DNA from 2 places in the Rhizobium sp. FG113 genome. Region 1 is predicted to be linked to the other one. Evidence: riboswitches for the same ligand, from Rfam matches in the RefSeq annotation. Region 1 holds a riboswitch; the other holds the start of a gene.
The links. A riboswitch is a leader RNA that binds a small molecule or an ion and turns the genes downstream of it on or off. The one in region 1 is predicted to bind cobalamin.
Positions count from the first base shown of each region.

Region 1 (4,981 bases):
CCTTGTAGAGAATGAGCGCGAATGCCGGCGCACCGAAGAGCGCGGTGACGACGCCGATCGGCAACACCTGCTGCGGGATGATGACGCGCGAGACGATATCGGCGACCACCATGAAGATGGCGCCGGATATCGCCGTTGCCGGCAACAGGCGCCCATGCCCCGGCCCGACCACGAAACGCGCCGCATGCGGAATGACCAGACCGACAAAGCCGATCGAGCCGACGATGCTGACCATCGTCGCTGTAAGAAGGGCCGTGAGCGCGAGCAGCACGATCCTGATACCGGCAACGGGAATGCCAAGCGCTGCGGCCGCATCGGTGCCGAAGGTGAAGGCGTCGAGCGCACGGGCATAGAGCATGCAGACGAGAAAGCCGGCGATGGCCACGGGAGCGGCAAGATAGACATCCGGCCAGCGCACACCGGACAGGCTGCCGAGAAGCCAGAACATGACGCCGCGCGCCTGCTCGGCATTGGCCGATGTCGTGACAATATAGGATGTCAGCGCGTTGAAGAGCTGCGAACCGGCGACACCCGCGAGAATGATACGGTCCGTGCCGCCACCCGAGCCCGCCGCGAGCAACGACACCAGCAGGAACGCCGCGACTGCGCCGACGAAGGCGCCGGCCGAAAGCGTCAGGACGCCATAGCCGAAGCCGAGGATCATGACCGCGACAGCCCCGGTGGAGGCGCCGGCCGAGATGCCGAGCACATAAGGCTCGGCCAGCGGATTGCGCAGCAACGCCTGCAGCACCGCGCCGCATAGGGCCAAAGCCGCTCCGGCGCTGGCGGCGACGAGGGCGCGGCTCAGGCGGTAATCCCAGATGATGCCTTCATGGATGCGGCTGAGTTCAAAGCCGGTGCCGAACACACGGTTCGCCACGGCCTTCGCTGTCGTGTCGACAGGAATGGAGATCTCGCCGATGGACACGGCGAGACTGATGACAAAGCCCAATGCCACGATGGCAAGGACGAAGAGCACGAGCAGCGCTCTCCATCCACGGTGGGCTATCGACGCGTGCCTCACTTGGAAAGACCGAAGGACTTGATGCCGGCGGCGAGGCGTTCCAGGCCGTCGATGGTGCGGATCGTCGGGTTCATCGACTGCGCATCCATCTCGACGAAATGCCTGTTCTTGACGGCATCGAGCTGGCTGGTGACCGGGTCCTTTTCAAGGAAATCGATCTTCACCTTCGGATCGTCCGCGGCATAGCGGCGGCGGTCCATGGTGGCGATGACGATGACGGCGGGATTGGCCTGCGCGATGGTTTCCCAGCCGACCAGCGGCCACTCTTCCTCGGTGCTGACGACGTTGCGGGCGCCGAGCGTCTTCAGAATATAGGCCGGAGCGCTGTTCTTGCCGGCGATAAAGGCATCGCCCTGCACTTCCTTGCTGGAAAACCAGAAGGCAACGGGCAGATCCTTCGCCGACCCGCCAAGCGATGCCACGGCATCCGCTTCACGCTTCTTCAAGTCCGCGATCAGGGCCGCGCCGCGATCCTGGATGTCGTAGATCTCCGCCAACTCGGCGATCTCCTGATAGATCAGCTCCATGGTGAAGAGCTCGCTGCGCACACCGTCGCCGCCATCCGTGTTGACCTTCGCGACGCAATCGGCCGGCGAGACATAGGTCTTGATGCCGAGACCGGCGAACTGCTCGCGCTTGCCGACCGACCCTTGCGTGCCGACATGCCATTCGAACTCGGCCGCAACCAAGTCCGGCTCCTGGCCGACGACGGATTCGAAACTCGGATCATTGTCGGCGAGCCGCTTAATCTTCTGGTTGACATCGGCATAGGTGGGCAGCACCGGCCCGACCCAGACCGCCGTCCGCACTATCTTGTCGGCAAGGCCGAGCGAGTAGAGAATTTCGGTCATGCCCTGGCCGATCGACACCGTCTTCTTCGGCGCGCTATCGAATGTCACTTGCTGACCGCAATTGGTGATCGTCAGCGGGTAGGTCGTTGCCGCTGCATGGGCGGCGGGGAGAAAGGTGGTGAAAACGCAAGCCGTCGCGATCGAAAGCAGCGCGGTTCGCAGGATGATGCGGTTCATATTGGTCCTCATGTATGGCTGAAGCCCGCAGCCGACTGGCCGTGGCTGTGAAACTCGAAGCGGGGACCGCTGCGGATGATGCAGGACGAAACAGCAAAGCGCTCGCCTGACATCATGCGGCGGCGAACGCTAGCGCGGGATCACGGACATGAGATTTGCGGAGGGGAATAAAGCGGGACCGCGCCAGCGGTTGACGTCAAAAACCATCATATGATGCTCCTCTCCGGACAACCCCGTCCGGGATGGTGGACACTGTTTTGACGGCAGGTCTCCTGGCTTGCGAATATGCACCTGACATCTGCCTTCCCACGAAAAGCTTCGCAGTGGCATGGCGTTCGAGACGAACACCACAAGGACATCAGGCAATCCGCTTACAGTTGCGGGGGCAGCCACGGTCTTGGCCCCATTCGGGTCATCCGCACCGTGTTCCCTATTAATCCCGTCGGAAGTCATCCCTTCGGGAACCATCGAGGCTGACTTAGGCGATCCGGCGCCAAGACGTCAAGCCGTGACGAACCGACATTTGGCGCGCCTAGGGATTGGCTCGGAGATAGGCGATCAAGTCGGTGATCTCCGACGTCGTCCAGAGGCCGCCGAAGCTCATCTTCGTTCCCGGCACTTTCTTCTTGGGGCTGGATAGAAATTCCGACAGCGCCGCCTCATCCCAGACAAGCCCACCGGCGCCCGCCGCCTTCATCGCGTCTGAATATCTGTAATCAGGCAAGCTTCCGGCCGGACGACCGACGACACCCTTCAGATGCGGGCCGAAGCCGTTGCGATCGGAATCGACCGTGTGACAGGAAACGCACAGTCTGAACACCCGCCGCCCGTGCTCGAGGTCCTCCGCGGATGCCGCGGATGTCATGACGAGCAGGCTGGCGATCGAACAGATCGACGGAAGGACTGAGCGCTTTTTCATGTGTCGATGGCCTTGGCTGTTGTTTGCCAGATACATCGTACCGTTTTTACACGGCGCGATCCGCGAACAACATTGCTTACCCAACAAAGCACATATGCGCCCAGACCAGACTGGTGCGACATGGGAGCACAGCTCCCATGTCGCTTGGCTTCTTACTGCGCGGTCTTGATCTTGGTGACCTCTTCGGCGCTCAATTCGCCGACCGTCGTCACCTCGCCATTGCTGATCTTCCACAGGCGGAAGGGACCGGTGATGTCGCCATACGTGTCGAAGCTGACAGGACCGATGACACCCTCATACTTCACCGGCTTGCCATCCTTGATGAGCTGCAACGCCTTGGCGAACTCTTCCTTGCCAGCATGAATAGGCGTGCCACCCTCGGCAACGACCTCAGGCATGGCTGCCTTGATGGCTGCCGCATCGGCCTTGCCGGCCTTGGCGATCGCCAGCGCCACGATTGCACCGGCGTCATAAGAGCGGTCGGCGGCCGGGGCCGAAGGCGAGATGCCGCCGGAGAAGGCCTCGTAATTGCCGTTGAAATATTCGGTGGACGCCGTCGGGCTGGTGCCCGAGGAGGTGCCGTAGGCGTTCTCCAGATACTGCGCGCCGACGCTCTCGATGAAGTCCTTGGAGTTCATGCCGTCGTTCAACAGGAACGTCTGCTTGCCACCACCGGAGACCCAGGCGCGGGCGATGGTGGCACCATCGACGGGGGTGCTGACGAGATAGAGCGCATCGGGATCGCCAGCCATGGCGGCGCTGGCTTCGGACGCGTAGCTCGACTGCTTCTCGTTATAGGGCGTCGTCGAGGTGATCGTGCCGCCGAGCTTCTGATAGGCGGTCGCGAACTCCTTGACCATGTTCACGCCGAAGTCGTTGTTGACGTTGATGATCGCGATCTTCTTCAGGCCCTGATCCATCGCGAATTTCGCGGCCGCCGTGCCTTGCAGCGCATCCGAGGTGATGGTCCGGAAGAAGACGCCGTTGGTCTTGCCGCTGCGGCCAAGCTCGGTCAGTGTGGGCGAAGAGGATGCGGGCGAGACCTGCACGACGCCGGCCGGCGCCGTCACCGATGTCAGGATCGGGATCGAGACGGACGAGATGATGCCGCCGATGATGACGGGCACCTTCTTGATGTTGACGAGCTGGGTCGCCTGATCGACGGCGACGTTGCCCTGGCTCTGGCTGTCGCGCGTGTCGGCAACGATCTTGCAACCATTGACGCCACCGGCGTCGTTGATATCCCGGAAAGCCATCTCGACGGACTTCGCGCCCGCCTGGCCATATTCACCGGCCGGGCCGGTGAGTTCCATGACGAGGCCGACGGTGATGTCGCAATCGGCCGCGAATGTCGGCGCCGTGGACGCCGCAAGGGCAGCAACCATGGCGGAAAGCAGGAATGTCGTTCTCATTTTTGTTCCCCTTTGTTGAGATTGTACTTCATGATGCTGCCGTGGCGGCCTTCCCTGTCCCGCTCCAGCGTATAGACGTCGCCGTCGAGCGGCTTTGATTGCGCAAGGATCGCATCGACCTCGGCTCTATCCGTTTCGCTGAGCGCGATATCGGCGATGGCGAGATTGGACTTCAGATGCTCCCTGTTGCGGGCGCCGACGATGACGGCCGCGACGCCTGGCTTGGTCAGCATGGCGGCGCTTGCGATGGTGGCGATATCGGTGTCGTGCCGGTCGGCGATCCCGCGCAGCGTCGACAGCAGCGCCTGGAACAGATCCCAGCCGCCGAAGTCGTCGATGATCAGCTTATACTTCGTCAGAGAGCGGTTTTCGAGCGGATGCTCCGGCTCCTTTTGGCCGAGCCAGCGATCACCAAGGAAGCCGCCGGCCACGGTGCCGTAGCAGAACAGCGCGAAGTTCTTCTCCTGAGCAAGCGCCACCATGCGCTTTTCCGGGCGCCGGTCGAGCAGCGAATATTGCAGCTGCAGCGAGGTGAAGGGCACGCCCGAGCCGATGATCGCCTCGATATGATCGGTATCGAAGTTGGTGCCGCTGATCT
Region 1 is NZ_JBMDKV010000001.1:312,585-317,565, reverse strand. Features, by position in the region: gene ACODTZ_RS01245 (FecCD family ABC transporter permease) at 1-979, opposite strand, end outside; gene ACODTZ_RS01240 (ABC transporter substrate-binding protein) at 1,021-2,052, opposite strand; cobalamin riboswitch at 2,298-2,536, opposite strand; gene ACODTZ_RS01235 (c-type cytochrome) at 2,585-2,971, opposite strand; gene ACODTZ_RS01230 (ABC transporter substrate-binding protein) at 3,124-4,356, opposite strand; gene ACODTZ_RS01225 (aldo/keto reductase) at 4,380-4,981, opposite strand, start outside.

Region 2 (4,981 bases), on a different contig from region 1:
ATAGGCATCGACGGACATCGGATGCTTGAGGCTCATCAGGCTGGCGATGCGCAGCGACCGTCCCCCACCTCGCTGACGATGCGCGGCTGCTACCGCCGCCAGTTCGGTGTCGGCAGCGGAGAGAAACAGGATGTCGCCGGGCGACTGACCAAGATCGATCGCCTCCTCGCCGTCGTTGATCGTTCCCTGCTGGGCTAGAAGAAGGTGCATATCGATGTGTCTTTACGGAGAATGGTATTCGTAGGCGTGGAGTGCGTGGCCCCCTCATCCGACCCTTCGGGCCACCTTCTCCCCGTTGGGGAGAAGGAAAGATTGTTGCGAGCGGCCGGCCCCGAGTCTCTTCTCCCCCACGGGGGTCCGAAGGACGGGTCGAGACCAGCGGCTCGACCCCGGTCGGTGGCCCGAAGGGTCGGATGAGGGGGCCACACGGCACCACTCAAACGATTTTCAAAGCAACAACCGCCCATCCCAACCATCAACCTTAAACCAGACCCTCGATCGCCTCACGCACCGCACCCTCATCCATTTCGTGCAACCCGATCACCACCAGCCGCGTGCCGCGCGTCTCGCCGGCGGCCCAGGCGCGGTCGAAATAATGGTCGATCCGGCTACCAACGGCCTGCAGCTGCAGGCGCATCGGCTTGCCGGGGACGTCGACGAAGCCCTTGACGCGCAGAACGTCGTGCTCGGCGATGATGCCCTTCAGGCTCTCGACGAAAACAGCCGGATCGGCGATCGGGCCGAGCTCGACGACGAAGCTGTCGAACTCGTCGTGATCGTGCGGCGTGCCGTCCTCATGCTCAAGTTCGTGATGGGACTTGCGGTTGCCGATATCCGCCTCGGTGCCGATGCCAAGGCCGAGCAGTACGCTTGCCGGCACCTCGCCGTTCTTCGCCTCGATCATCGCGGGCTTGCGCGCCGTGCGCGAGGCAACCTCATCGCGCACCCGGGCAAGGCCGGCGCCATCGATGAGGTCGGTCTTGTTGAGCACGATCAGGTCGGCGCAGGTCAGCTGGTCCTCGAAGAGTTCCTCGATCGGGCTCTCGTGGTCCAGCGTCTCGTCCTCCGCGCGGCGGGCGTCGACGGCGTCATGATCGTCGGCGAAGCGGCCGGCGGCGACGGCGGCGCTGTCGACCACCGTGATCACGCCATCCACGGTCACCTGCGTACGGATGTCGGGCCAGTTGAAGGCGGCGACCAGCGGCTGCGGCAGGGCAAGACCCGAGGTCTCGATGACGATATGATCAGGACGGTTCTCGCGCTCAAGGAGCTTGCTCATCGTCGGGATGAAGTCGTCGGCCACCGTGCAGCAGATGCAGCCATTGGTGAGCTCGATGATATCGTCCTCGGTGCAGTTTTCCGCGCCGCAGCCCTTCAGCACTTCGCCGTCGACGCCGAGATCGCCGAACTCGTTGATGATGAGCGCGATCTTCTTGCCGCCCGCATTGGTCAACAGGTTGCGGATCATCGTCGTCTTGCCGGCGCCAAGAAAGCCGGTGATCACTGTGGCGGGGATCTTCTGCTGGTTCATCAATTCAACCCTTCATTTTCAGCGGCAGTCCCGCCGCGATAAAATACACATCCGCGGCGACCGCCGCGATCATCTGGTGCAGCCGTCCGGCATGGTCGCGAAATTCGCGGGCCATGCGGTTCTCGGGCACGATGCCGAGGCCGACTTCATTGGAAACGATGACGAGGCGCGCCTTCGCCTGTGGCAGATAGGCGGCCAGTGCCGCGAATTCCGCCGCCATGTCGCGCTCTTCCATCATCAGATTGGTAACCCAGAGCGTCAGGCAATCGACAAGCAATGCCCGCCCCTCGCCATCGATGGCAGTCAGCTGGCCGACTAGATCGAGCGGCTCCTCGTGCGTCATCCAGAGATCACCGCGATCGGCCTTGTGCTGATCGATCCGCGCGCGCATCTCCTCGTCCCAGGCGCGGCCGGTGGCGATGTAATGGCGCTCGAGACCGCTGGCGATGACCAGCTGCTCGGCAAAACGCGACTTGCCGGAGCGGGCGCCGCCGAGGATTAGGCTGGAGGAAACCGTGATCATGCCGCGAAGGCTTCCGGCGATAAGCGCGGCCATCCACCACGATCTCCCTCATTCCTGTGCTTGTCACAGGAATCCAGCCACCGCGTGTCCGCGCGGTGAATGGCTTCGTTGCTTGCGGGGTGTCTTCCGCGTCCAAGGACTTGGACGCGCTGGATTCCTGTGACAAGCACAGGAATGAGGGTGCCCATATTGAACGTTCCGAGCGCCCGGCCTGACGCCGACGCCAAAATCTCATTGTCTGCCATGACAACCTCCGTGCTGGCATTGGGCACACTTGCCCAGGGGTGGGCTTTGCGCCCGGCACGATTGGCAGGTCTCCTGGCTCGCGGGTCCAGGCGACGATCGGGCTAGCCACGCAGGCCATCCCGATCGTGCCATCGGTTCTTCCTCGCCTTCCCGGCTGCAATCATGAAAAGGCGGACGATTCGTAGATTTAGAGGCGTCCAACCCCGGTTGATCATGGCTTGCATTGCCAGTGGCTTTTCCGCCGTCTTCAGCCCCTCACCCGCCTGCACCACGCAGGCAGCCGGCTTGAGAGCATCCGACGCCGGACGGAAGACCCTGACCGCTCTACAGTCGCGGGGTCGGCTGTGATGAAGGCGCCCTGGTTGGGTCCACCCCGTCACATTCCCTTTTCATCCGCACCGCTTTTGGCGATCCGGAACCATCCGTTATCGATCCATGGTTAGGCAAGCGTGACTGCGAAGTCAATCGACGGCCAATCGCAGCCACCAGCCAAATTGACTGACATCAAGCCTCAAGACGATCATCTCTACCAGATTTATCGTCTATTATCAGAGACTTAATGTCATAAAAACTTGTTGCGTCAGCCGGGTTTTTGCCGCATTTGCAGCGCATGCGGCGCAGCACCGCAAATGTCCCCTCCTTTACCACCCTTGAACGGGCTTCCGCCCGCCTAGTTTCCCCACCATGCGCCTGAAAATCAATCTGAGACGGCTTGGCCCGCTACACACACTGCTCGATGTGGGGCGCATGCGCGCGCTCCTGAGACGCAGCGAAATGGGCATGGTGCTGGCCGGCGCGCTGATCGGCGTCACGTCAGGCCTCGCCGTCACCGGCATGAGCCTGATCTCGCGCGAGATGCACAGCCTGATCTTCGGGATCAGCGACGTGGAGCGTCTGAGCTCCTCTCAGATCGACGACAAGTTCCTGCTGATGGCCGCCCCCGTTTGCGGCGGCATCCTGCTCGGCCTGTTGATGTATGTGCTGGCGAAGACCCGCAAGAAGCCGATGGTCGACCCGATCGAGGCCAACGCGCTACATGGCGGCCGCCTGTCCTTGACCGACAGCATCATCGTCGCGATCCAGAACCTGATTTCCAACGGCTTCGGCGCATCCGTCGGCCTTGAGGCCGGCTATACGCAGTTGGCGTCCGGCATCGCCTCGAAGCTCGGTTTCAAACTACAGCTGCGCCGCGCCGATCTGCGCGTTCTTGTCGGCTGCGGCGCCGCCGGTGCCATCGCGGCCGCCTTCAATGCGCCGCTGACGGGCGCCTTCTACGCCTTCGAGCTGATCATCGGCACTTACACGATCGTGTCGCTGACGCCGGTCGTCGTCTCGGCACTCGTTTCCACGCTGGTCGCCCGGCTGCTGGCCGGCAGCGATTTCATCATCGATGTCGGCGATTTCGGCACCGTCATGCCGGCCGACTATGTGCCCGCCATCCTGCTCGGCGCCTTCTGCGCCGGCATCGGCATCCTGATCATGCAGGGCGTCGCCTTTATCGAGGAGCTCGCACGCCGCAGCTCGATCGCGCTCCCCTTCCGCCCGGCGCTTGGCGGCATCATCGTCGGGTTGCTTGCGCTGGTGACGCCGCAGGTACTGTCGGCAGGCCATGGCGCCCTGCATCTCAATCTCGACCGAGAAGTCGTGATTCCCGTGCTGATCGGCCTTTTCCTGCTAAAGGCGCTGGCCTCGGCGATATCGATCGGCTCCGGCTTCCGCGGCGGCCTGTTCTTCGCCTCGCTGTTCATGGGCGCGCTGCTCGGCAAGTTCTTCGCCTACTCGGCCCCCTATTTCGCCCATGCGACACTGACACCGATCATCTACGCCGTCGTCGGCATGAGCTCGCTTGCCGTGGCCGTCATCGGCGGACCGCTGACCATGACCTTCCTGGCGCTCGAGATCACCGGCGACTTCCCGATCACGGCGCTGGTCTTGGCTGCCGTCATCACCTCGTCGCTCGTCGTGCGCAGCACCTTCGGCTACTCCTTCGCCACATGGCGCTTCCACCTGCGCGGTGAAAGTATCCGCAGCGCCCATGATGTCGGCTGGATCCGCAATCTGACGGTCAACAAGCTGATGCGCGCCGACGTCAAGACCGCGAAGGTCGGTATCAGCATCGAGCAATTCAAGGAAAGCTTCCCGATCGGCTCGGCCCAGCGCGTGATCCTGGTCGAAGACAGCGGCAAATATGCCGGCCTCGTGCTTGTGCCGGATATCTACGCCAACCTCACCGACACCGCCGACGAGAGCAAAGGCCTCGACGAATTCGTGCGCTACCGCAACGACTTCCTGACCCCGCAGATGAATGCCAAGCAGGCCGCCGCGATCTTCGACAAGACGGAAAGCGAAGCGCTCGCCGTCGTCAACAATCTCGTCGAGCGCACCGTGGTCGGCCAGCTCAGCGAAGCCCACACGCTGCGCCGCTACAGCGAAGAACTGGACCGCCGCCGCCGCGAGGTCTCCGGCGAGATTTAACTGAGCAGACTATCCAGCCAGCGCTTGTCGAGATGCGTTTCGAGCTCTGCAGCAACCTCGTCAAGCGCCTGCTCGACGCCGGCGCGATAGTCGCGGCTTTGGCCTGTCAGGCCGAAGCTTGCAAGCAGCCGGGACCGGTAGCCGTCACTCGCAAACAGCCCGTGCAGATACGTCCCAACGATCCGCCCGTCCCCTGAGATCGCGCC
Region 2 is NZ_JBMDKV010000009.1:219,665-224,645, reverse strand. Features, by position in the region: partial or broken gene ACODTZ_RS21260 (cobaltochelatase subunit CobN) at 1-210, opposite strand, end outside; gene cobW (cobalamin biosynthesis protein CobW) at 482-1,531, opposite strand; gene cobU (bifunctional adenosylcobinamide kinase/adenosylcobinamide-phosphate guanylyltransferase) at 1,536-2,054, opposite strand; cobalamin riboswitch at 2,346-2,738, opposite strand; gene ACODTZ_RS21245 (chloride channel protein) at 2,985-4,775, shown strand; gene ACODTZ_RS21240 (cobyric acid synthase) at 4,772-4,981, opposite strand, start outside.
Region 2: it holds a riboswitch for cobalamin, as region 1 does, so the genes downstream of both, cobU (bifunctional adenosylcobinamide kinase/adenosylcobinamide-phosphate guanylyltransferase) here and ACODTZ_RS01240 (ABC transporter substrate-binding protein) in region 1, are expected to answer to the same signal.